Regions from separate parts of the Kosakonia beeri genome, predicted to be linked through region 3. Evidence: predicted binding sites of a transcription regulator. Region 3 holds the regulator's gene; each other region holds the start of a gene.
What was found. Region 3 encodes PurR, which represses purine synthesis genes. Its sites were predicted from a motif close to CANGCAAACGTTTGCNTG; they were not measured.

Region 1 (7,550 bases), 970 kb from region 3:
GGCGAGTCGGGTAGCGGTTATCGTTTGATGCCGGGTTTTGATCTGCCGCCGCTGATGTTTACCAGTATGGAAGTCGAGGCGTTGATCGCTGCGATTGGCATGCTGCAAACCTGGAGCGGCGATGTGCTGGCGCGCGCGGCGGGATCGGCGCAAGAAAAACTGATAGCCGTATTGCCGCATGAGAAACGGATCGCTGCTGAACGTAACTGTATTATTTCACCGAATTTCAATAGGTATCCGCAGGTGCGGGTGTGGTTTGATGTTATCCATCAGGCAATGCGCCTGCATCAGGAACTGCATATTCAGTATGAAAATGACAAAGGCGAAAGCTCAGAACGAGTGATCCATCCTCTGGGCTTGTCATTTATGGGCGCGGTCTGGGTGTTGGTGTCGTGGTGTTTGCTGCGTAATGATTACCGCTGTTTCCGGTTGGATCGCTGTAAGAGCGTGACATTCACCGGCCAGCCTTTTGCTGAACGGGCAGATCGTTCGATGCAGGCATTTATTGCCCTGCAAAAGCGTCAACGGCAATAAAAAAGCCGACCTTACGATCGGCTTTTCTGACGCGTTGGCACACGGTGCTAACAGCGGATTAGAAGTTGTAGCCCACCACCAGGTAACCACCCCAACCGGTAGAGCGTGCATAGACATCGCCACCCAGGGCGGCATCATCTTTAAACTGACCGCCATTGTGCCAGTAACGCGCAACCACAGAGTAATGCCAGTGATCATAACCCAGAGAGAGGATATGGCTGGACGCGATGGAGTTGTTGGTGCGTACCTGTTCGCCATTCACGTAGTAACGGCTGTCGCCGAGATCGGAACCCCAGTCAAAGTTGGTGAAGCCGATGTAGCTCAGCTGGCCGCCCCACAGGGAAGTGATCGGCACGAAGTACTTCACTTTGAAACGGTAGCCATCCCACTCGTTCTGGTTGGCTGCGCCATAGTTCTGCCACTGGTATTTGGCGTACACGTTCAGCGACAGGCTCATCGGCAGACCGGTGTCGATGTCGGTACCCAGACCCATGTACCAGGTGCTCTGGCGGCCAGAAGCGTTGCGACCCATATCGTAGATATAGTTGTTAGCGATATACCACTCTTTGAACGGGCCAAAGCTCAGGTTGGTGCCGGTCAGCTTATCAATGGAGAAACGCGGCTCAATTTCCATAAACAGTGGCGAACCGTGGTTCCAGATCCCCTTCGCACCGGTGTTACCACCGAAGAAGACCGGGGCATCCAGGTAGCCGTAGAAATCAAACCAATCTTTCTTCGCGAACGCTTCATATTCCAGGTAAGTATCGTTACGCGGAACTGGCCCGAAACGGGTGTGATAACTCCCTACCACGTTTACGCTCTGGTGCCACCAGTCGGAAACGTATTCGGGTTTGCTGTTATCCGCTGCGTTAACAGTAAAAGAAGCGGAAAGCGCCAGAGCAGCACCGGCTGCGAGAATAGTTTTTTTCATCATTTCGCCACTGATTGAGATCCCAGAAGGGAGTGAAAGAAAGCACGCATTACATAAATGTTTCATATTTATGGGCGCCTATTATAAGTATCCACGCTCACAAAAATATGTGTTGTTTCACATTATTGACACACGCGTAATCGATTGCGTTCACGTTTGCGTGCAATAAACGACGGGGATTGTACTGGCATTTATTGATATTGCAACTTTATGAATGTGATGACAGAAGGCAGGGAAAGTAGAGAAAGGGTGATAGAAAGTAAGAAAGGGCGACAATGTCGCCCTGAAACTTATTGCATATTTGGCACAGCGGCAGGCTGGATATCATGAATGCGCACAAAACCTAATTGATCTGGCGTAATGCCGTTCAACTGCAGCGGAATATCGACATCGCTTGGCGCAAGAGTGCTGGCAGGGGCGTTAATTAGCTGATTCTGCACATTGACTTCCTGATAATTTTCCGTGGTCCCCTGGATTTGGCCCCATTCGACTGTGCCGCTGAACGCCGGTAACGGATCGTTGGATTCTCCCTGAATGCGAAGCAGGACACGGGTACCGCCAGCATTCGGCGCAACGTTCTGCAGCGACATACGCAACATTCCAATCTGGCTGTTCAGCCGCGCCGGTGTATTGGCGCCAGGCAATAAATAAACGCCGCTGCCGGATTTCGCATTCAGGCTGTTTTGCTGGGTGATCTTCACCGTCTCTTGGTTCAGCCTGGTCATTTCTTTATTGAGCGTACTGACGTTTTTGTGCAGCTGACTCACTTCGCTTTGCTGGGCGCAGGCACTGAGGGCAAAAAGGCTTCCCAGTAAGAGTGTTCTTAGGTAACGTCTTGTCATTGTGTCTGTTTCCTGGAAAAAGAGGCGTTGGATAATGGTAGATCGCCGCGGCGCGCTTGCCATCGATCCATTATCTCAAAAACGGTCTGCCTTTGTAGTCATGCCAGTTCGGGGTAAAATAGATTTCAGTTAACTCTAACGTCAGGACACCGTATGCATTGCCCATTCTGTTTCGCCGTGGATACCAAAGTAATCGATTCTCGTCTGGTGGGTGAGGGCTCATCCGTCCGCCGCCGTCGGCAGTGCCTGGTCTGCAATGAACGTTTTACCACTTTCGAAGTGGCGGAACTTGTCATGCCACGTGTAGTGAAAAGCAATGATGTGCGCGAGCCGTTTAACGAAGATAAATTACGTAGCGGCATGTTGAAAGCGTTGGAAAAGCGCCCAGTGAGTGCTGATGACGTAGAAATGGCACTGAATCACATCAAATCGCAACTTCGCGCAACAGGCGAACGTGAAGTGCCGAGTAAAATGATCGGTAATTTGGTGATGGAACAGCTGAAAAAGCTCGATAAAGTCGCCTATGTGCGCTTTGCTTCCGTGTACCGCAGCTTTGAAGATATCCGCGAGTTTGGCGAAGAGATCGCCCGTCTACAGGACTAAGCATGCAGGACGAAATATACATGGCGCGTGCGCTGAAACTGGCGCAGCGCGGACGTTTTACCACTCACCCGAACCCGCGTGTCGGCTGTGTGATTGTCAACAATGGCGAGATTGTTGGTGAAGGTTTCCACTATCGCGCCGGTGAGCCGCACGCTGAAGTGCATGCCTTACGTATGGCGGGCGATCGTGCGCGCGGTGCAACGGCTTATGTCACGCTGGAGCCATGCAGCCATCATGGTCGCACGCCCCCCTGCTGTGAAGCGCTTATCACCGCTGGTGTCGCTCGCGTAGTCGCCGCCATGCAGGATCCCAATCCGCAGGTGGCTGGCCGTGGTTTGTATCGGCTGCAACAGGAAGGTGTCGACACTCAGCATGGGTTGATGATGAGTGAAGCGGAAGCGCTGAACAAAGGTTTCCTGAAGCGTATGCGTACCGGTTTTCCGTATGTGCAACTTAAGCTGGGCGCTTCACTGGATGGTCGTACGGCGATGGTCAGCGGTGAGAGCCAGTGGATCACCTCTTCGCAGGCGCGCCGCGATGTGCAACTGTTGCGGGCGCAAAGTCATGCCATTCTGACCAGCAGCGCAACCGTGCTGGCGGACGATCCGGCGCTGACCGTGCGTTGGGACGAATTAAGCGCCGATATTCAGGTGCTTTATCCACAGGAAAATGTGCGTCAGCCGGTGCGCATTGTGGTCGACAGTCAGAATCGGGTGACGCCGCAGCACCGGATCAGTCAACAGTCAGGTGAAACCTGGTTTGCCCGCACAAAAGCAGATGATCGCGTCTGGCCGCAGGGTGTGCGCGAGATCATTGTGCCGGAACATAAAGGACATGCGGATCTGGTTACGCTGATGATGCTGCTGGGAAAACAACAAATTAACAGCGTCTGGGTTGAGGCAGGTGCGCAGCTTGCCGGTGCGTTATTGCAGGCTGGGCTGGTGGATGAGTTGATTGTTTACCTTGCGCCTAAACTTCTGGGCAGCGATGCGCGCGGTCTGTGTCTATTGCCGGGGTTGTCGGCGCTGGCAGATGCGCCGCAGTTTAAATTCAATGAGATACGTCAGGTCGGCCCGGATGTCTGCCTGCATCTTACCCACGCGTGATGCCTGCTGTAAAAGGGAAGCAGCGCGTAAAATATTATGATAAAATCCGCCCCCCTGCGGGGTCCGAACTGAACCTGTGAAGGAAATGTATGAACATTATTGAAGCCAACGTTGCTGCTCCAGACGCTCACGTCGCCATCACCATCGCGCGTTTTAACAACTTCATCAACGATAGCCTGCTTGAAGGCGCGGTTGATGCACTGAAACGCATCGGTCAGGTGAAAGATGACAATATTACTGTCGTATGGGTACCTGGCGCTTACGAACTGCCGCTGGCAGCTGGCGCGCTGGCCAAAACCGGTCAATATGACGCAGTCATCGCCTTGGGCACCGTGATCCGTGGCGGCACTGCGCACTTCGAATATGTTGCCGGTGGCGCAAGCAACGGCCTGGCGCACGTCGCGCAGGACAGTGAAATCCCTGTCGCTTTTGGCGTGCTGACCACTGAAAGTATTGAACAAGCCATCGAACGCGCTGGCACCAAAGCCGGTAACAAAGGTGCAGAAGCCGCACTGACCGCGCTGGAAATGATTAATGTATTGAAGGCCATCAAGGCCTGATTTTTTTGTAAGGGGAATTCCGTGAAACCTGCTGCTCGTCGCCGCGCCCGTGAGTGTGCCGTTCAGGCGCTCTACTCCTGGCAGTTGTCCCAGAACGACATCGCTGATGTTGAATACCAGTTCCTGGCGGAGCAAGACGTTAAAGATGTTGACGTTCTGTACTTCCGTGAACTGTTGAGCGGGGTGGCGACTAATAGCGCATATCTCGACGGCTTAATGAAGCCGTACCTGTCCCGCCTGCTGGAAGAGCTGGGCCAGGTCGAGAAAGCGGTATTGCGTATCGCGCTGTTCGAGCTGTCTAAACGTGATGATGTGCCGTACAAAGTGGCCATCAACGAAGCGATTGAACTGGCAAAAACTTTTGGCGCCGAAGACAGCCACAAATTTGTTAACGGCGTGCTGGATAAAGCCGCACCTGCGATCCGCCCCCACAAAAAATGATCCGTAAGCCGGAGACAAGCGTTGCGCACTGCACGCTTGATCCGGCTTTTTCTTTTTTCTACAGAGGCATAACGTATGGCATGCGGCGAATTCTCACTGATTGCCCGTTATTTTGACCGGGTACGAAATTCCCGTCGCGATGTAGAAACCGGCATCGGCGACGACTGTGCACTGCTCAATGTTCCTGAAAAACAGACGCTGGCCATTAGTGTCGATACGCTGGTGGCGGGCAACCACTTCTTGCCGGATATTGATCCTGCCGATCTGGCGTATAAAGCGCTGGCGGTGAATATTAGCGATCTGGCTGCCGTGGGCGCCGATCCGGCGTGGATGACGCTGGCTCTTACCCTGCCGCAGGCAGATGAAGCCTGGCTTCAAGCCTTCAGTGACAGCCTTTTCGAACAGCTTAACTACTATGATATGCAACTGATCGGCGGTGATACCACGCGCGGCCCGCTGTCGATGACTATCGGCATTCACGGTTATGTTCCGGCAGGGCGTGCGATGAAACGTTCCGGGGCGAAACCGGGCGACTGGATCTATGTCACTGGCACACCAGGTGACAGCGCTGCCGGGCTGGCTATTTTGCAGCAGCAACTGGTGGTGGATAACTCTGCCGATGCGCAATACCTGCGTCAGCGTCACTTGCGACCCACGCCGCGCGTACTGCATGGCCAGACGCTGCGCCATCTCGCCAGTTCTGCGATTGATCTTTCCGACGGCCTGATTTCCGATTTGGGGCATATCCTGCAAGCCAGCGGGTGCGGCGCGCGTATCGATCTGGATCTGTTGCCCTGTTCAGAGGCGTTGCGTCGCCATGTTGAACCGGAGCAGCGGCTGCGCTGGGCGCTTTCCGGTGGCGAAGATTATGAACTGTGCTTCACCGTGCCGGAGTTGAATCGCGGGGCGCTGGACGTTGCGATTGGCCATTTGGGCGTGCCGTTTACCTGTATCGGGCAGATGAGTGCGGATATAGAGGCAATGCATTTCACGCGCGGCGGCAAGGCTGTCACGCTCGACATGAAAGGATATGACCATTTTGCCGCGCACTAAAGATATCGCCAAGAGCCGCCTCAGTTTACGCAATCCCTGGCATTTACTGGCCACCGGCTTTGGTAGCGGTCTCAGTCCGGTGGTACCGGGAACCATGGGGTCGCTGGCGGCGATTCCTTTCTGGTGGGGAATGACGTTTTTACCCTGGCAGCTCTATTCATTGCTGGTGATGCTGGGGATCTCCATTGGCGTTTATTTGTGCCACCAGACGGCCAAAGACATGGGCGTGCACGATCATGGCAGCATTGTCTGGGATGAATTTGTAGGAATGTGGATCACCCTGATGGCGCTGCCTACCAATGACTGGCAGTGGGTGGCCGTTGGCTTTGTGCTGTTCCGCATTCTGGATATGTGGAAGCCCTGGCCAATCCGCTGGTTTGATCGCAACGTCCACGGCGGAATGGGGATCATGGTGGACGATATTGTCGCCGGTATCATCGCTGCAGGTCTGCTGTATCTGATTGGTCACCACTGGCCAATTGGGCTAATTTAAGCCGGATACGCTGCACGTCTTGCGGCGTTTACGCACATGCCCGGTACGTGACGCGTAGCCGGGCATCGTGCAGTTCGGCCGTTATTTAAAGCCGACGACCGGGTGTTGTTGATAAGGGGTTTCCAGTTCGGCAATCTGCTCCGGTTTGAGCGTTAAATCCACCGCACCGAATAACTCCGCCAGTTGCTCTTCGCGAGATGCGCCGATAATGGGGGCAGCGACGCCGGGTTTGCTTAACAGCCACGCCAGTGCCACCTGCGCGCGTGACGCGCCGAGATCGTCTGCCACACCCGCCAGCCGTTCGGCAATACGCGCATCGTTTTCATCGGTTTCGCTGTACAGCGTTTTGCCAAATTCATCGGAAACCAGCCGCGCGGTAGTTTCCCCCCACGGGCGCGTTAAACGTCCCCGCGCCAGCGGGCTCCACGGAATAATCGCCACCCCTTCCTTGTAGCACAGCGGCAACATCTCGCGCTCTTCCTCGCGGTAAATCAAATTGTAGTGATCCTGCATGGTGACGAAACGCGCCCAGCCATGCTGTTGTTGAAGCGACAGCGCCTGCGCAAACTGGCTGGCATGCATTGAAGAGGCCCCGATATAGCGCGCCTTACCGGCTTTAACCACATCATTTAGCGCCTCGAGGGTCTCTTCAATGGGTGTGTTGTAATCCCAGCGGTGGATTTGCAGCAGATCGACATATTCCATGCCCAGGCGTTGCAGACTGTCATCAATTGAACGCAGGATCTGCGCCCGCGACAGGCCTTCGGCCAAATCACCCACCTGGTGGTAAACTTTGGTGGCGACGATCACCTCGTCGCGGCGGGCAAAGTCGCGTAGTGCGCGGCCCACAATCTCTTCACTGCTGCCATCCGAGTAGCTATTGGCGGTGTCAAAAAAGTTAATCCCACCTTCCAGCGCACGTTTGATGATCGGGCGGCTACTCTCTTCCGGTAGCGTCCAGGCGTGCTTACCCCGGTCAGGCTCGCC
Region 2 (7,550 bases), 1.8 Mb from region 3:
AGTAACACCAAGTACAGGAATATTAACCTGTTTCCCATCGACTACGCCTTTCGGCCTCGCCTTAGGGGTCGACTCACCCTGCCCCGATTAACGTTGGACAGGAACCCTTGGTCTTCCGGCGAGCGGGCTTTTCACCCGCTTTATCGTTACTTATGTCAGCATTCGCACTTCTGATACCTCCAGCATGCCTCACAGCACACCTTCGCAGGCTTACAGAACGCTCCCCTACCCAACAACACATAGTGTCGCTGCCGCAGCTTCGGTGCATGGTTTAGCCCCGTTACATCTTCCGCGCAGGCCGACTCGACCAGTGAGCTATTACGCTTTCTTTAAATGATGGCTGCTTCTAAGCCAACATCCTGGCTGTCTGGGCCTTCCCACATCGTTTCCCACTTAACCATGACTTTGGGACCTTAGCTGGCGGTCTGGGTTGTTTCCCTCTTCACGACGGACGTTAGCACCCGCCGTGTGTCTCCCGTGATAACATTCTCCGGTATTCGTAGTTTGCATCGGGTTGGTAAGCCGGGATGGCCCCCTAGCCGAAACAGTGCTCTACCCCCGGAGATGAATTCACGAGGCGCTACCTAAATAGCTTTCGGGGAGAACCAGCTATCTCCCGGTTTGATTGGCCTTTCACCCCCAGCCACAAGTCATCCGCTAATTTTTCAACATTAGTCGGTTCGGTCCTCCAGTTAGTGTTACCCAACCTTCAACCTGCCCATGGCTAGATCACCGGGTTTCGGGTCTATACCCTGCAACTTAACGCCCAGTTAAGACTCGGTTTCCCTTCGGCTCCCCTATTCGGTTAACCTTGCTACAGAATATAAGTCGCTGACCCATTATACAAAAGGTACGCAGTCACCCCATAAAGAGGCTCCCACTGCTTGTACGTACACGGTTTCAGGTTCTTTTTCACTCCCCTCGCCGGGGTTCTTTTCGCCTTTCCCTCACGGTACTGGTTCACTATCGGTCAGTCAGGAGTATTTAGCCTTGGAGGATGGTCCCCCCATATTCAGACAGGATACCACGTGTCCCGCCCTACTCTTCGAGCTCACAGCCTGTGTGCTTTTGTGTACGGGGCTGTCACCCTGTATCGCGCGACTTTCCAGACGCTTCCACTAACACACATGCTGATTCAGACTCTGGGCTGCTCCCCGTTCGCTCGCCGCTACTGGGGGAATCTCGGTTGATTTCTTTTCCTCGGGGTACTTAGATGTTTCAGTTCCCCCGGTTCGCCTCATTAACCTATGGATTCAGTTAATGATAGTGTGACGAGTCACACTGGGTTTCCCCATTCGGACATCGCCGGTTATAACGGTTCATATCACCTTACCGGCGCTTTTCGCAGATTAGCACGTCCTTCATCGCCTCTGACTGCCAGGGCATCCACCGTGTACGCTTAGTCGCTTAACCTCACAACCCGAAGATGTTTCGTAAAACATCATCAGTTGCGAAAATTTGAGAGACTCACAGAACAGTTCGCACTGTTCAGTGTTTCAATTTTCAGCTTGATCCAGATTTTTAAAGAGCAAATATCTCAAACATGACTCGCAAGCCAGTTTTGAGATATATCGGCAGGTGACTTTCACTCACAGACCAGCAAGTGGCGTCCCCTAGGGGATTCGAACCCCTGTTACCGCCGTGAAAGGGCGGTGTCCTGGGCCTCTAGACGAAGGGGACACTGAAGTCTCAATCGCAAGACGCCTTGCTTCTTACTTTTCATCAGACAATCTGTGTGAGCACTACAAAGGCAGGTTCTTTAAGGTAAGGAGGTGATCCAACCGCAGGTTCCCCTACGGTTACCTTGTTACGACTTCACCCCAGTCATGAATCACAAAGTGGTAAGCGCCCTCCCGAAGGTTAAGCTACCTACTTCTTTTGCAACCCACTCCCATGGTGTGACGGGCGGTGTGTACAAGGCCCGGGAACGTATTCACCGTAGCATTCTGATCTACGATTACTAGCGATTCCGACTTCATGGAGTCGAGTTGCAGACTCCAATCCGGACTACGACGCACTTTATGAGGTCCGCTTGCTCTCGCGAGGTCGCTTCTCTTTGTATGCGCCATTGTAGCACGTGTGTAGCCCTGGTCGTAAGGGCCATGATGACTTGACGTCATCCCCACCTTCCTCCAGTTTATCACTGGCAGTCTCCTTTGAGTTCCCGGCCGGACCGCTGGCAACAAAGGATAAGGGTTGCGCTCGTTGCGGGACTTAACCCAACATTTCACAACACGAGCTGACGACAGCCATGCAGCACCTGTCTCACAGTTCCCGAAGGCACCACTCCATCTCTGGAGTGTTCTGTGGATGTCAAGACCAGGTAAGGTTCTTCGCGTTGCATCGAATTAAACCACATGCTCCACCGCTTGTGCGGGCCCCCGTCAATTCATTTGAGTTTTAACCTTGCGGCCGTACTCCCCAGGCGGTCGACTTAACGCGTTAGCTCCGGAAGCCACGCCTCAAGGGCACAACCTCCAAGTCGACATCGTTTACGGCGTGGACTACCAGGGTATCTAATCCTGTTTGCTCCCCACGCTTTCGCACCTGAGCGTCAGTCTTCGTCCAGGAGGCCGCCTTCGCCACCGGTATTCCTCCAGATCTCTACGCATTTCACCGCTACACCTGGAATTCTACCTCCCTCTACGAGACTCTAGCCTGCCAGTTTCGAATGCAGTTCCCAGGTTGAGCCCGGGGATTTCACATCCGACTTGACAGACCGCCTGCGTGCGCTTTACGCCCAGTAATTCCGATTAACGCTTGCACCCTCCGTATTACCGCGGCTGCTGGCACGGAGTTAGCCGGTGCTTCTTCTGCGGGTAACGTCAATGAATAAGGTTATTAACCTTACTCCCTTCCTCCCCGCTGAAAGTACTTTACAACCCGAAGGCCTTCTTCATACACGCGGCATGGCTGCATCAGGCTTGCGCCCATTGTGCAATATTCCCCACTGCTGCCTCCCGTAGGAGTCTGGACCGTGTCTCAGTTCCAGTGTGGCTGGTCATCCTCTCAGACCAGCTAGGGATCGTCGCCTAGGTGAGCCGTTACCCCACCTACTAGCTAATCCCATCTGGGCACATCTGATGGCAAGAGGCCCGAAGGTCCCCCTCTTTGGTCTTGCGACGTTATGCGGTATTAGCTACCGTTTCCAGTAGTTATCCCCCTCCATCAGGCAGTTTCCCAGACATTACTCACCCGTCCGCCACTCGTCACCCGAGAGCAAGCTCTCTGTGCTACCGTTCGACTTGCATGTGTTAGGCCTGCCGCCAGCGTTCAATCTGAGCCATGATCAAACTCTTCAATTTAAAAGTTTGATGCTCATCGAATTAAACTTCGTAATGAATTACGTGTTCACTCGTGAGACTTGGTATTCATTTAGCGTCCGGAGACGTTAAGAATCCATGTCACTTTGAGTGCCCACACAGATTGTCTGATAAATTGTTAAAGAGCAGTTGCGACGCGCTTTAGCGCTCTGTCGCGAGGTGGCGTATATTACGCTTTCCTCTTTCAGAGTCAACCCTGATTTTCAGGATTTTTTCTCTTCAACCGAACCGGCTGTTTGTGTGAAGTGATTCACATCCGCCGTGTCGATGGAGGCGCATTATAGGGAGTTCTCGGCCCCCCGCAATAGAAAAATGACATAAAAATGACTGACTGCTGCATTCCACAGCAAAACCCGCCCTTATACCTATTTACACACAGACTTATCCACAATACGGCAAAAGGCTAAAAATTCGCGAGCGTTGCGCAAACGTTTTCGTTACAATGCCCGCGCAAAAATAACGCGTTCCAGAAGAGGTGTTAGATGAGTTTTCGGATCCTTTAGGATCATAAAATTCACCTAACGCTCTCTGTTCAAGTCAAATCCAGGGGATTTACCATGCAACAACGTCGTCCAGTCCGCCGCGCTTTGCTCAGTGTTTCTGACAAAGCGGGTATTGTCGAATTCGCACAGGCGCTCTCTCAGCGTGGCGTAGAACTGCTATCTACAGGCGGAACCGCGCGTCTGCTGGCAGATAAAGGCCTGCCAGTGACCGAAGTTTCCGACTACACCGGTTTTCCGGAAATGATGGATGGACGCGTTAAGACGCTGCACCCGAAAGTACATGGCGGGATCCTTGGTCGTCGTGATCAGGACGAGGCGATCATGGCTGAGCACGCGATCAAACCTATCGATATGGTCGTTGTTAACCTGTACCCGTTCGCACAGACCGTTGCCCGCGAAGGTTGCTCGCTGGAAGATGCCGTTGAGAATATTGATATTGGCGGCCCGACAATGGTGCGCTCCGCCGCGAAGAACCATAAAGATGTAGCGATCGTTGTGAAGAGCAGCGACTACGACGCCATTATTAATGAGATGGATGCGAACGATGGCTCACTGCTGCTCGCCACGCGTTTCGATCTGGCGATCAAAGCATTTGAACATACTGCCGCTTACGACAGCATGATCGCCAACTATTTTGGTAGCCTGGTACCGGCTTATCACGGCGAAAGCAAAGAACCTGCCGGCCGCTTCCCGCGCACGCTGAACCTGAACTTCATTAAAAAGCAGGATATGCGTTACGGCGAGAACAGCCACCAACAAGCCGCCTTCTATATAGAAGAAGAGATCAAAGAGGCATCCGTTGCTACCGCGCAGCAATTGCAGGGCAAAGCGCTCTCTTATAACAATATTGCCGACACCGATGCCGCGCTGGAATGCGTCAAAACATTCAGCGAAGCGGCATGCGTCATTGTAAAACACGCCAATCCGTGCGGCGTGGCAGTGGGTAACTCTATTCTGGATGCGTACGATCGTGCGTATAAAACCGACCCGACCTCGGCTTTCGGCGGCATTATCGCGTTTAACCGCGAACTGGATGCCCAAACTGCGCAGGCAATTATCTCCCGTCAGTTTGTTGAAGTGATCATTGCGCCATCCGCCACGGAAGAAGCATTAAAGATCACGGCAGCGAAACAGAATGTCCGCGTTCTGGTCTGTGGCCAATGGGAAAAACCTGTTGCCAGCCTTGATTTCAAACGCGTAAATGGCGGTTTACTGGTTCAGGATCGCGACCTGGGTATGGTCACCGAAAACGAACTGCGCGTCGTAACTCAACGCCAGCCTACTGCGCAGGAGCTGCGTGATGCGCTGTTCTGCTGGAAAGTAGCGAAGTTCGTGAAATCCAACGCCATTGTCTACGCAAAAGAGAACATGACTATCGGTATTGGCGCAGGCCAGATGAGCCGCGTCTACTCTGCAAAAATCGCCGGGATCAAAGCCGGTGACGAAGGGCTGGAAGTGAAAGGCTCTGCGATGGCGTCTGACGCCTTCTTCCCGTTCCGTGACGGTATTGACGCTGCGGCAGAGGTAGGTGTGACCTGCGTGATCCAGCCGGGTGGCTCTATCCGCGATGACGAAGTGATTGCCGCCGCTGATGAACATGGCATTGCGATGATCTTCACCGACATGCGCCACTTCCGCCATTAATCCACGGAGCAGACAATGAAAGTATTAGTGATCGGTAACGGCGGGCGCGAACACGCGCTGGCCTGGAAAGCAGCACAGTCGCCATTGGTTGATACCGTTTTCGTGGCACCGGGCAACGCAGGCACGGCGCTGGAGCCTACACTGCAAAATGTGCAGATTGCCGCAACGGATATTGCTGCCCTGTTGAGCTTTGCACAGAACGAAAAAATCGATTTAACCATCGTTGGTCCGGAAGCGCCGCTGGTCATTGGCGTCGTCGACGCATTCCGTGCAGCGGGACTGAAGATCTTTGGTCCAACGCAAGGCGCAGCCCAGCTTGAAGGCTCGAAAGCCTTTACCAAAGACTTCCTGGCGCGCCATAAGATCCCAACGGCGGAATATCAAAACTTTACCGATATCGAACCGGCGCTGGCTTACCTGCGGGAAAAAGGCGCGCCGATCGTGATAAAAGCCGACGGCCTGGCTGCGGGTAAAGGCGTTATTGTTGCCATGACGTTAGAAGAAGCAGAAGCCGCCGTCCACGATATGCTGGCAGGCAACGCCTTTGGCGACGCGGGCCACCGCATTGTGATTGAAGAGTTCCTGGATGGCGAAGAAGCCAGTTTCATCGTGATGGTTGACGGTGAGCATGTCCTGCCGATGGCGACCAGCCAGGATCACAAACGCGTGGGCAATGGCGACACCGGCCCGAATACCGGCGGCATGGGCGCTTACTCCCCTGCTCCGGTCGTGACCGATGAGGTTCACCAGCGCACTATGGAGCGCGTAATATGGCCGACCGTGCGCGGCATGGCGGCAGAAGGCAATACCTATACCGGCTTCCTGTATGCCGGTCTGATGATCGATAAACAAGGCAATCCAAAGGTTATCGAATTCAACTGCCGCTTTGGCGATCCGGAAACCCAGCCGATCATGTTGCGTATGCAATCAGACCTGGTGGAACTGTGTCTGGCGGCCTGTGAAGGCAAGCTGGATGAAAAGACCTCCGAGTGGGATCCGCGCGCTTCACTGGGTGTGGTCATGGCCGCTGGCGGCTATCCTGGCGATTACCGCACTGGTGACGAGATCCACGGTCTGCCGCTGGAAGAAGTCGCCGACGGCAAAGTGTTCCATGCGGGGACGAAACTCTCTGCTGACGATCGGGTATTGACCCAGGGTGGACGTGTTCTGTGCGTCACGGCGTTAGGTCATACCGTTGCCGAAGCACAACAGCGCGCATATGCATTAATGACTGATATTCAGTGGGATGACTGCTTTAGCCGCCAGGATATTGGTTACCGCGCGATTGCCCGCGAACAGGGCAAGTAAAAAGGTATTACATGTTGCCGGGTAGCAGGACAGTTACCCGGCCAACACGTTTCGCAGAACGTTTCAGCAGAGCACCACCAGGCGATATCAAAAACTCTTCTCTGTCGGTTGCCAGCGGCAGAAATCCTCATTAGCTACCAGCAAAATCTGTGCGCCTTCGGGTGCTTCCAGCCACGCCACGCTTACCGCCACCTTAGAATGGTTCTGACGTCGCTCAATACGTTCCAGCGCGTAGCTATCCAGCGCCGGCTTCACCGTTTGCCCTTCACAGGTTTGTATGGTGCGATTCGCCTGCCAGCGTCCCTGACGCAGCACCACCCGCCCCAGCCGCAGCGCATCGCTGGTCTGACGAATTTGCTCAGCACGGTAGCGGTATAACGCGACCTGATCGCCGGAGAGTTGCTGTTTCTGGCCGCCCACATCGCGTTGCATAAAGCTCAGCTCACCGCGGTCATCAAAACGGGCGCGGATATGCTCAGGGGGGGTACCGTAGACCGTGAGTTCGACGAGGGTCAACGCATCGCCTTGCCAGCGATACTCGCCCAGAGTGGTATTCCCGCGATGCCATGGGCTAAAAGCGGAAAGCAGATGCGTCTCTCCACCCGAATCTTTACGCCAGATACGCACCGCGCCTTGATCGCTGGCAAAACCGCTGGCGGTAAAGGGAGGGAGTGATGAATCATGGCTACAGCCCGCCAGCAACAGCATACCGGCCAGCGTTAACGGGCGACGCCAGAATGACAAAAGGGGCGAAACCGCCCCTTCGACAAAA
Region 3 (7,550 bases):
GATCCAGCATGCGGGTAAACAGATCATTACCAAGATCGTAATGCTCTTTACCGACAATCCAGGCCCGTTTTTTACTTTGCAGATTAAATAATCTTGCTCCGGCAATGCGGAGTGTATCTTTTAAGTGGTGCGGGAGTTGTTTTTCGAGGCCAGCGCGGAGCACTTTGGTAAAGAAGATATCCAGACGGTCGCAGTCCCACCAGCCGTCCATATAACTTTCGCCGAGTCCGAGCGAACCCTCTTGTAATACGCGTTTAAAAAAATCAGGATTTTTCACCTGAATATCCGACGCCGCAGGACCGTTAATCTGAATACCTGCGCGGCTCAGTAGTTCGTTTGCTATACGGAACCAATTATCATCCCGTACGCTAACTTCTTCTATACACGATGAACTCATAACTTCTCCATCACTCATCAGTGATCAGAACCTTCAAACAGCGTAGACGCTTTTTCGGGCTTGTGAGAAATCTCACGGTTTTCGCCGTGAGGCTGATATCCGACGTAGAACAGAGGAAGGGAGACGACCCTTGCCAGAATGGTCTTCCATGGCACAACGGGCGCTATCCAACGCCCGTTAATTGATAATATTTATCGTATTTATAGAACAGCGAAATTTAGTATAGGCTTCAATATCAGGTGATTCAACAGAAAACTGTTAGCATGCTAATCAGTGACTTAAGCATAGTCGCTGGCGCGACTATGCGATGTTTACCGCGAGGTGGTGACGGTATCTGTTGCAGTGGCGTCACGGTGTTGGGCACGTTGCAGGCGATAACCAACCGTTGCCAGCACCACCATTGATAGCATTACGCTGGTGGTGGTCAGCAGCGGTGTCGCAATCAGCCAGGAAACCATCAGACTGGCGAGGAAACATAACCCCAGTTGCAGCGTATTTTGCAATGCTGCGGCACGGCCGGTGGCCTGCGGGAAAGGGCGTAGCGCCTGGGCCACAACAATGGGATAGATAGCGCCGTTTGCCATTGCCATGAAACAGAAGGGGATCAGCAGCGCGGTGAGTGACACGCCAGGCATAAAGCCCACGGCCCAGGTTGCCATTACACTCAGCGCGAACCCGCTCAACAACCACGGTAATAACTGCTCTCCCTGCCATTTTTGCAGGGCGGCGCGGCAGCCGTAACCGCCAATCAGAAAAGCAATCGTCTGCGGCACATAGCTCAGGCCGATCACCGCGGGGCCATAACCCATGTCGTGCAGAATAAACGGCGAACCGGTCAACCAGGCGAAGAAGCTGGCCGAGCAGGCAGCATAGATAATCACGTTACCGCGATAATCTCTGGCGCGGAGCAGATCCATAAAAGTCAGCGGCTGCGCGTCATGCGCGGCTGCTTTTGTTGAGGGTTTAAGCCGTAACGCCGGGATCATCAACAGTAAGGTAATCATCAGCAGCGTGGCGAAAATGGCCTGCCAGGAGAGATGCGCGAGGATCCAGGCACCCAGCAACGGTGCCAGTGCCGGTGTCAGCCCGACCAGCGGCATAATGGTCGCGAAGATACGGTTCACGCGATGTGACGGATAGTGATCCGTTACCAGAGCCTGCCAGCTTACCGTAGCGGCACACACGCCGACAGCCTGTACAAAACGCAGGACCAGCAATAATGTGGCATCCCGCACCCATAGAGTGCCCAGGCAGCCGATGGCGAAAATAGCCAGCCCGCTTAACAGGACAGGTTTGCGACCATACCGATCCGATAACGGCCCCCAAATCAGCTGCGCGACAGCGAAGCCAGCGAGAAACAAACTGAGCGTGGCGCTGACCACCGCGGAGGAGGTTTGTAAATCTTGCTGTATCGCGCTGAAAGCGGGCAGGTACATATCGGTGGCTAAAAAGCCCAGTACGCTTAAGCCCGCGAGCCAGACTAAAAATCCTTTGCCAGGTTGCATGGTGATATTTTATCTCTTGTGCAGGTGTTCAGGGGAGTCGAGTGTAAGGAGTGCATTGCTGCTTGTGAAACGCTAATATTTGCGTGGTGATTTCAATTTTTTTGCAGGCAGATTATGTGGTCTGAATATTCTCTTGAAGTGGTTGATGCTGTCGCACGGAATGGCAGTTTTAGCGGCGCAGCGCAGGAGTTGCATCGTGTGCCTTCTGCGGTGAGCTATACCGTGCGCCAGCTGGAGGAGTGGCTGGCGGTTCCGCTCTTCGAGCGTCGCCACCGTGACGTGGAATTAACACCTGCAGGCGTCTGGTTTTTGAAGGAAGGGCGCTCTGTTATCAAAAAAATGCAGGTCACACGTCAGCGGTGTCAACAGATTGCCAATGGCTGGCGTGGGAAACTGGCGATTGCCGTCGATAATATCGTCAGGCCCGCCCGAACCCGGCAATTGATCGTCGATTTTTATCGTCACTTCGACGATGTGGAATTGCAGGTCTACCAGGAAGTATTTAACGGCGTCTGGGATGCGCTGGCCGACGGGCGAGTTGAACTGGCTATTGGTGCCACTCAGGCGATCCCGGTGGGCGGGCGCTATGCGTTCCGCGATATGGGTATGTTGAGCTGGAAGTGCGTTGTTTCCAGCCGTCACCCGCTGGCGAGCCTCGACAGCCCGTTGAGTGATGAAACGTTGCGCAACTGGCCTTCATTGATCCAGGAAGATACTTCCCGTTCTCTGCCAAAGCGGATCACCTGGCTGCTGGATAACCAGAAGAGGGTGCTGGTACCGGATTGGGCCTCGTCGGAAGCGTGTCTGTCGGCAGGGGTATGTGTGGGAATGGTCCCGTCGCATTTTGCCCGGCCATGGCTGGAAAGCGGAGACTGGGTAGCGCTGGAACTTGAAAATCCCTTCCCGGATGCAGCCTGTTGCCTGACATGGCAACAAAACGAAGCCTCGCCAGCGCTAAACTGGTTGCTGGACTATTTGGGCGACAGTGAAACACTGAACCGGGAATGGTTGCGGGAGCCGGAGTGAAGGCTCCCACCGAAAAGTATTAACGACGGTAGTCGCGGAACGGGCCGTCAGCAACCGAACGGCGCTCAATCAGGCGCGGATGGACTTCAATGGATTGCGATTCTTCACGTTTGTTAACGATGCGATCCAGCAGCATGGTAAACGCCGTTTCTCCCAGCGAGTCTTTCGGCTGATGGATAGTGGTCAGTGACGGCGTAAAGAAACGGGAGTTGCGCACATTGTCGTAGCCAATGAGCGAAATATCCTGCGGTACGCGCAAGCCCATTTCATCGGCGGCACAGAGCGCGCCCATGGCCATAATATCGCCCCCACAGAAGACGGCTGTCGGACGGTGCGCCTGCGACAGGATCTGCTGCATAGCGCGATAACCGGACTCCGGCTCAAAGTCACCCTGCACAATCCAGCTTTCCGGCACGGTGATCATGGCTTCGGTCATGGCTTTCATAAAGCCTGCCAGACGCCCAGCGCCGGTGTTGCGCTCCAGCGGCCCGGGAATAACGCCAATGTCACGATGCCCACGCTCCACCAGATAACGACCAGCCATATAGCCGCCTTCAAAGGCGTTATCAATCACCGAGTCAGTAAAGTCAGCTTTGGCTTCGCCCCAGTCCATCACCACCATCGGAATATGGCGGTACTCTTCCAGCATGCTGAGCAGCGACTCCGGATATTCCGAACACATCACTAACAAACCATCGACGCGTTTTTGCGCCATCATGGACAGATAAGCGCGTTGTTTTTCAAGGTCATTCCAGGCGTTGCCGAGAATCAGGGTATACCCTTTCTGAAAACACTTTTTCTCGACAGCTTCAATGATTTCAGCGAAATACGCCGCTTCGCTACTGGTTGCCAGCAAACCGATCGATTTGGTGTGATTCACCTTCAGGCTGCGCGCGACGGCGCTGGGTGAATAGTGCAACTCTTTGATCGCCGCCCACACAGCATTGCGCGTCTCTTCGGCGACGAAACGGGTTTTGTTAATTACGTGTGATACAGTTGTGGTGGAAACGTTTGCTCGCTTCGCTACGTCTTTGATCGTTGCCATCAGATGTCACTCCAGACCATATCTTAAGCTCCTGATAATACATAAGGTAAACGTTTGCCTTCAATCACCCTGTACCCGCGAAAGGGAATGCGGTACGCCGGGAAAAAGACACTGGACGTCAGGAGGGGAGTCAATGGCCGGTACGCTAATAAATTTAGCGTCGAATTTTGTCTGATCTTGAGCAAAAGGGGAAGAGATAAAACATTCGTCTCACGAATTCCTGCAAGATTTTTATGATTATTTGTGCAAAAATGCGCTAACGCACTTTTTGTGTGGAAATTAAAACGGAGAAAATTGATGAGCACCGACCTGAAGTATTCACTGTTCACCACCATTATCGTTCTGAGCCTGATTGTTTTCGGCGCTCTGACCGCAGCTCTGCATTGATCCCGCGCGAGGGAGAGGCTTTTTCTCCCTCCGTTTTGCCCGCTTTTCTGCCCATTGTTATCAAACCCGCAATAATCTTTTGTCATTTTGCTAACTGCTGTTTTTTGTGATTACTGTCATACTTTTGGCTTCTACAACAGTGTCATCCACCGACACGGTGTTTCCGGAGTCTATCTATGAAAGTGAATTTTCCTTTGCTTGCCCTGGCGATTGGCGCCTTCGGCATTGGCACCACTGAGTTCTCCCCGATGGGGTTACTGCCAGTGATTGCCCGCGGCGTTGATGTTTCTATTCCGGCGGCGGGGATGTTGATTAGCGCATATGCCGTCGGTGTGATGGTCGGTGCGCCGTTAATGACACTGCTACTTTCACATCGCGGCAGACGTAACGCGCTGATCTTTTTAATGGCGATTTTTACGCTCGGTAATGTGCTTTCAGCAATCGCACCGGATTACGCCACGTTGATGCTGGCGCGTATTGTTACCAGTCTTAACCACGGTGCCTTTTTTGGTCTTGGCTCGGTGGTCGCAGCCAGTGTGGTGGTGAAAGAGAAACAGGCCAGCGCCGTGGCCACCATGTTTATGGGGCTAACCATTGCCAATATTGGCGGCGTGCCTGCAGCCACCTGGATGGGCGAAACCATCGGCTGGCGGATGTCGTTTTTAGCTACCGCAGGCCTGGGCGTGATAGCGATGCTGAGCCTGTTTTTCTCGCTGCCGAAAGGTGGCGCGGGCGAGCGCCCCGATGTGCGTAAAGAGCTGGCCGTGTTGCTGCGTCCGCAAGTCTTATCGGCACTGCTCACGACGGTGTTGGGCGCCGGTGCGATGTTCACGCTTTATACCTATATTGCGCCGGTGCTGCACACCATCACTGACGCAACGCCGGTCTTTGTTACCGCCATGCTGGTATTAATCGGTGTCGGCTTCTCGATTGGTAATTATTTGGGCGGTAAGCTGGCGGATCGTTCTGTAACCGCTACGCTGAAAGGTTTTCTGGTGCTACTGATAGCTATTATGCTGGCGATCCCGTTGCTGGCGCAAAGTCAGGCAGGTGCGGCTATCAGTATGGTGATCTGGGGTGCGGCGACCTTTGCTGTGGTGCCACCGCTGCAGATGCGCGTGATGCGTGTCGCGCATGAGGCACCTGGCTTATCGTCCTCTGTCAATATTGGGGCATTTAATCTCGGTAATGCGCTGGGTGCCGCCGCCGGCGGTGCGGTGATTTCGGGTGGTCTGGGTTACGCCTTTGTGCCGGTGATGGGGGCGATCATCGCCGGGCTGGGACTGCTGCTGGTGCTGTTTACCCGTCGTTCGCAAGCGGAGCGTGTCTGTACTGCGCTAGAGTGATTAAGCAGGAGGGGAGATTTCCCCTCCTGTCATCTCAGGCGGCGAAATTTTTTGCCACAAACTCCCAGTTTACCAACGCCCAGAAGTGTTCCAGATAGTTCGGACGGGCGTTACGGTAGTCAATGTAATAAGCATGTTCCCAGACATCCACCGTTAACAGCGGCGTGGCATTGGTAGTGAGCGGTGTACCGGCATTCGAGGTCGATACAATCGCCAGTCCGCCATCCGCTTTCTTCACCAGCCAGGTCCAGCCTGCGCCAAAGTTTTTCACTGCTGCTTCAGTAAACTGCGCCTTAAAGTCGGCCACGCTGCCGAAGGATGTCTCAATGGCAGCGGCCAGTTCGCCAGTTGGCTCACCACCTGCATGAGGGGCCAGGCAGTGCCAGTAAAAAGTATGGTTCCAGACCTGCGCTGCGTTATTGAACACGCCGCCTTCGCTGTTTTTGATGATCGCTTCCAGCGTCTGGCCTTCAAACGCGGTGCCTTTGATCAGGTTGTTAAGGTTTGTGACATAGGCCTGATGGTGCTTACCATAGTGGTATTCGAGTGTTTCGGCCGAAATATGTGGCGCCAGGGCGTCTTTTGCATACGGTAATGCAGGTAATTCGAACGACATTGCTGCTCTCCTTCATTATTTTAATACACTCAATAGCCCTACTGAGTGTATGGATAGAGTAGCAAATAGAAAGCGCTGGCAAAAGAGAGAGTTACCTGCCGCCTGCGCGGCAGGTGATGAAATTAGCGGATGGTTTTCGGCGTGACAACGCGACGTGCGCCGACATAGTGACGCTGCCAGTAATCTTCACTCAGGGACGTCACCTGAATATCCTGGCCGCTGCGAGGCGACTGAATGAATTTGCCGTTGCCTACGTATACGCCGACATGATCGGCAGTCCCGCGCCCTTGTGTGCGGAAGAATACCAGGTCGCCGCTTTCCAGTTCAGCCACGTTCACGGGCGAGGCATCACGCAGGTGATACATTTCATTGGCGGTACGTGGAATACGGAATTTCACCAGATCCTTATAGGCGTAGTAGACCAGACCACTGCAATCAAACCCGGTGTTCGGTGAGGTGCCACCCCAGTGATACGGTTTGCCAATCTGATTCATCAGTTTAGACATCGCCGTTTTTTGCGCTTTCTGGATGCGAACTTTGTGCGCATCAGCAATGGTTGCCGGTTTGCTGCTTTTGACTTTTATACAGTGTGGCTTGTGGCCTTTGCGCGGCGTACATTTTTCCGTCCAGGTGACGGTTGCGGTTTTAACCTGGCTGGGCTTGCTACGACGCGAAGAGAGTTGGCTGGCTTTGCTGCTGGTGGTGACTTTCTTTACTGAAGACTTTTTGGTCTCCGTGGTTTTTTTAGTGGTTGTTTTTGTTACTGCATTGCGACTGTTTTTCTTTGTGGTCTTTTGTGAAGTGCTTTTTTTCTTACGTTCGGATGCTTTCACCAGATGCGATTTTTGCACGGCCGACGCTCGCGCTTGTTCAGAAGCGCTGGCTAATGGCGTGAAAGAAAGCGTAGTGAACAACAAAGCACAGAGCGTGACTGAAGCCTTAGGTATCCGCGCCACTGAGCAATCCCCTGTTAGAGCAGGCATTAAACATGCATGCATATGATTTTCAAAACCCGTCGATTCTAATCCATAAAAAGCCCAAAAGTTAATAGTGTTTTTGCATCTATAGCTTCGTTTCGTTAACAAGCGCAAAAAAAAGCGGCAAAACGTTTCGATCGTGAGTAAGAGTTAAGCAACAGGCGCAATCCGAATTGTGCACATTCATCGTTTAGATGAAACATTTAGAAAGCAGTACGTAAAACGCTAACAAATTGTTATTTTCTGTTAGA

Region 1: the regulator PurR is predicted to act here: its motif matches at 1,599-1,616, upstream of ACUY4S_RS17950 (nucleoside-specific channel-forming protein Tsx).
Region 2: the regulator PurR is predicted to act here: its motif matches at 3,745-3,762, upstream of purH (bifunctional phosphoribosylaminoimidazolecarboxamide formyltransferase/IMP cyclohydrolase).

What each region holds. Positions count from the first base shown of each region.
Region 1 is NZ_CM135106.1:3,780,660-3,788,209, reverse strand. It holds gene ACUY4S_RS17955 (helix-turn-helix transcriptional regulator) at 1-534, shown strand, start outside; gene ACUY4S_RS17950 (nucleoside-specific channel-forming protein Tsx) at 593-1,465, opposite strand; gene ACUY4S_RS17945 (SadB/YajI family lipoprotein) at 1,756-2,307, opposite strand; gene nrdR (transcriptional regulator NrdR) at 2,461-2,910, shown strand; gene ribD (bifunctional diaminohydroxyphosphoribosylaminopyrimidine deaminase/5-amino-6-(5-phosphoribosylamino)uracil reductase RibD) at 2,913-4,016, shown strand; gene ribH (6,7-dimethyl-8-ribityllumazine synthase) at 4,106-4,576, shown strand; gene nusB (transcription antitermination factor NusB) at 4,598-5,017, shown strand; gene thiL (thiamine-phosphate kinase) at 5,093-6,070, shown strand; gene pgpA (phosphatidylglycerophosphatase A) at 6,048-6,563, shown strand; gene ACUY4S_RS17910 (aldo/keto reductase) at 6,645-7,550, opposite strand, start outside.
Region 2 is NZ_CM135106.1:4,620,503-4,628,052, forward strand. It holds rRNA gene ACUY4S_RS21840 (23S ribosomal RNA) at 1-1,413, opposite strand, end outside; tRNA gene ACUY4S_RS21845 (tRNA-Glu) at 1,605-1,680, opposite strand; rRNA gene ACUY4S_RS21850 (16S ribosomal RNA) at 1,766-3,305, opposite strand; gene purH (bifunctional phosphoribosylaminoimidazolecarboxamide formyltransferase/IMP cyclohydrolase) at 3,881-5,470, shown strand; gene purD (phosphoribosylamine--glycine ligase) at 5,486-6,778, shown strand; gene ACUY4S_RS21865 (DUF1481 domain-containing protein) at 6,866-7,550, opposite strand, start outside.
Region 3 is NZ_CM135106.1:2,812,197-2,819,746, reverse strand. It holds gene cfa (cyclopropane fatty acyl phospholipid synthase) at 1-397, opposite strand, end outside; gene punC (purine nucleoside transporter PunC) at 709-1,902, opposite strand; gene punR (DNA-binding transcriptional activator PunR) at 2,017-2,928, shown strand; gene purR (HTH-type transcriptional repressor PurR) at 2,948-3,973, opposite strand; gene cydH (cytochrome bd-I oxidase subunit CydH) at 4,271-4,360, shown strand; gene ACUY4S_RS13390 (MFS transporter) at 4,537-5,706, shown strand; gene sodB (superoxide dismutase [Fe]) at 5,741-6,322, opposite strand; gene ACUY4S_RS13380 (C40 family peptidase) at 6,445-7,278, opposite strand.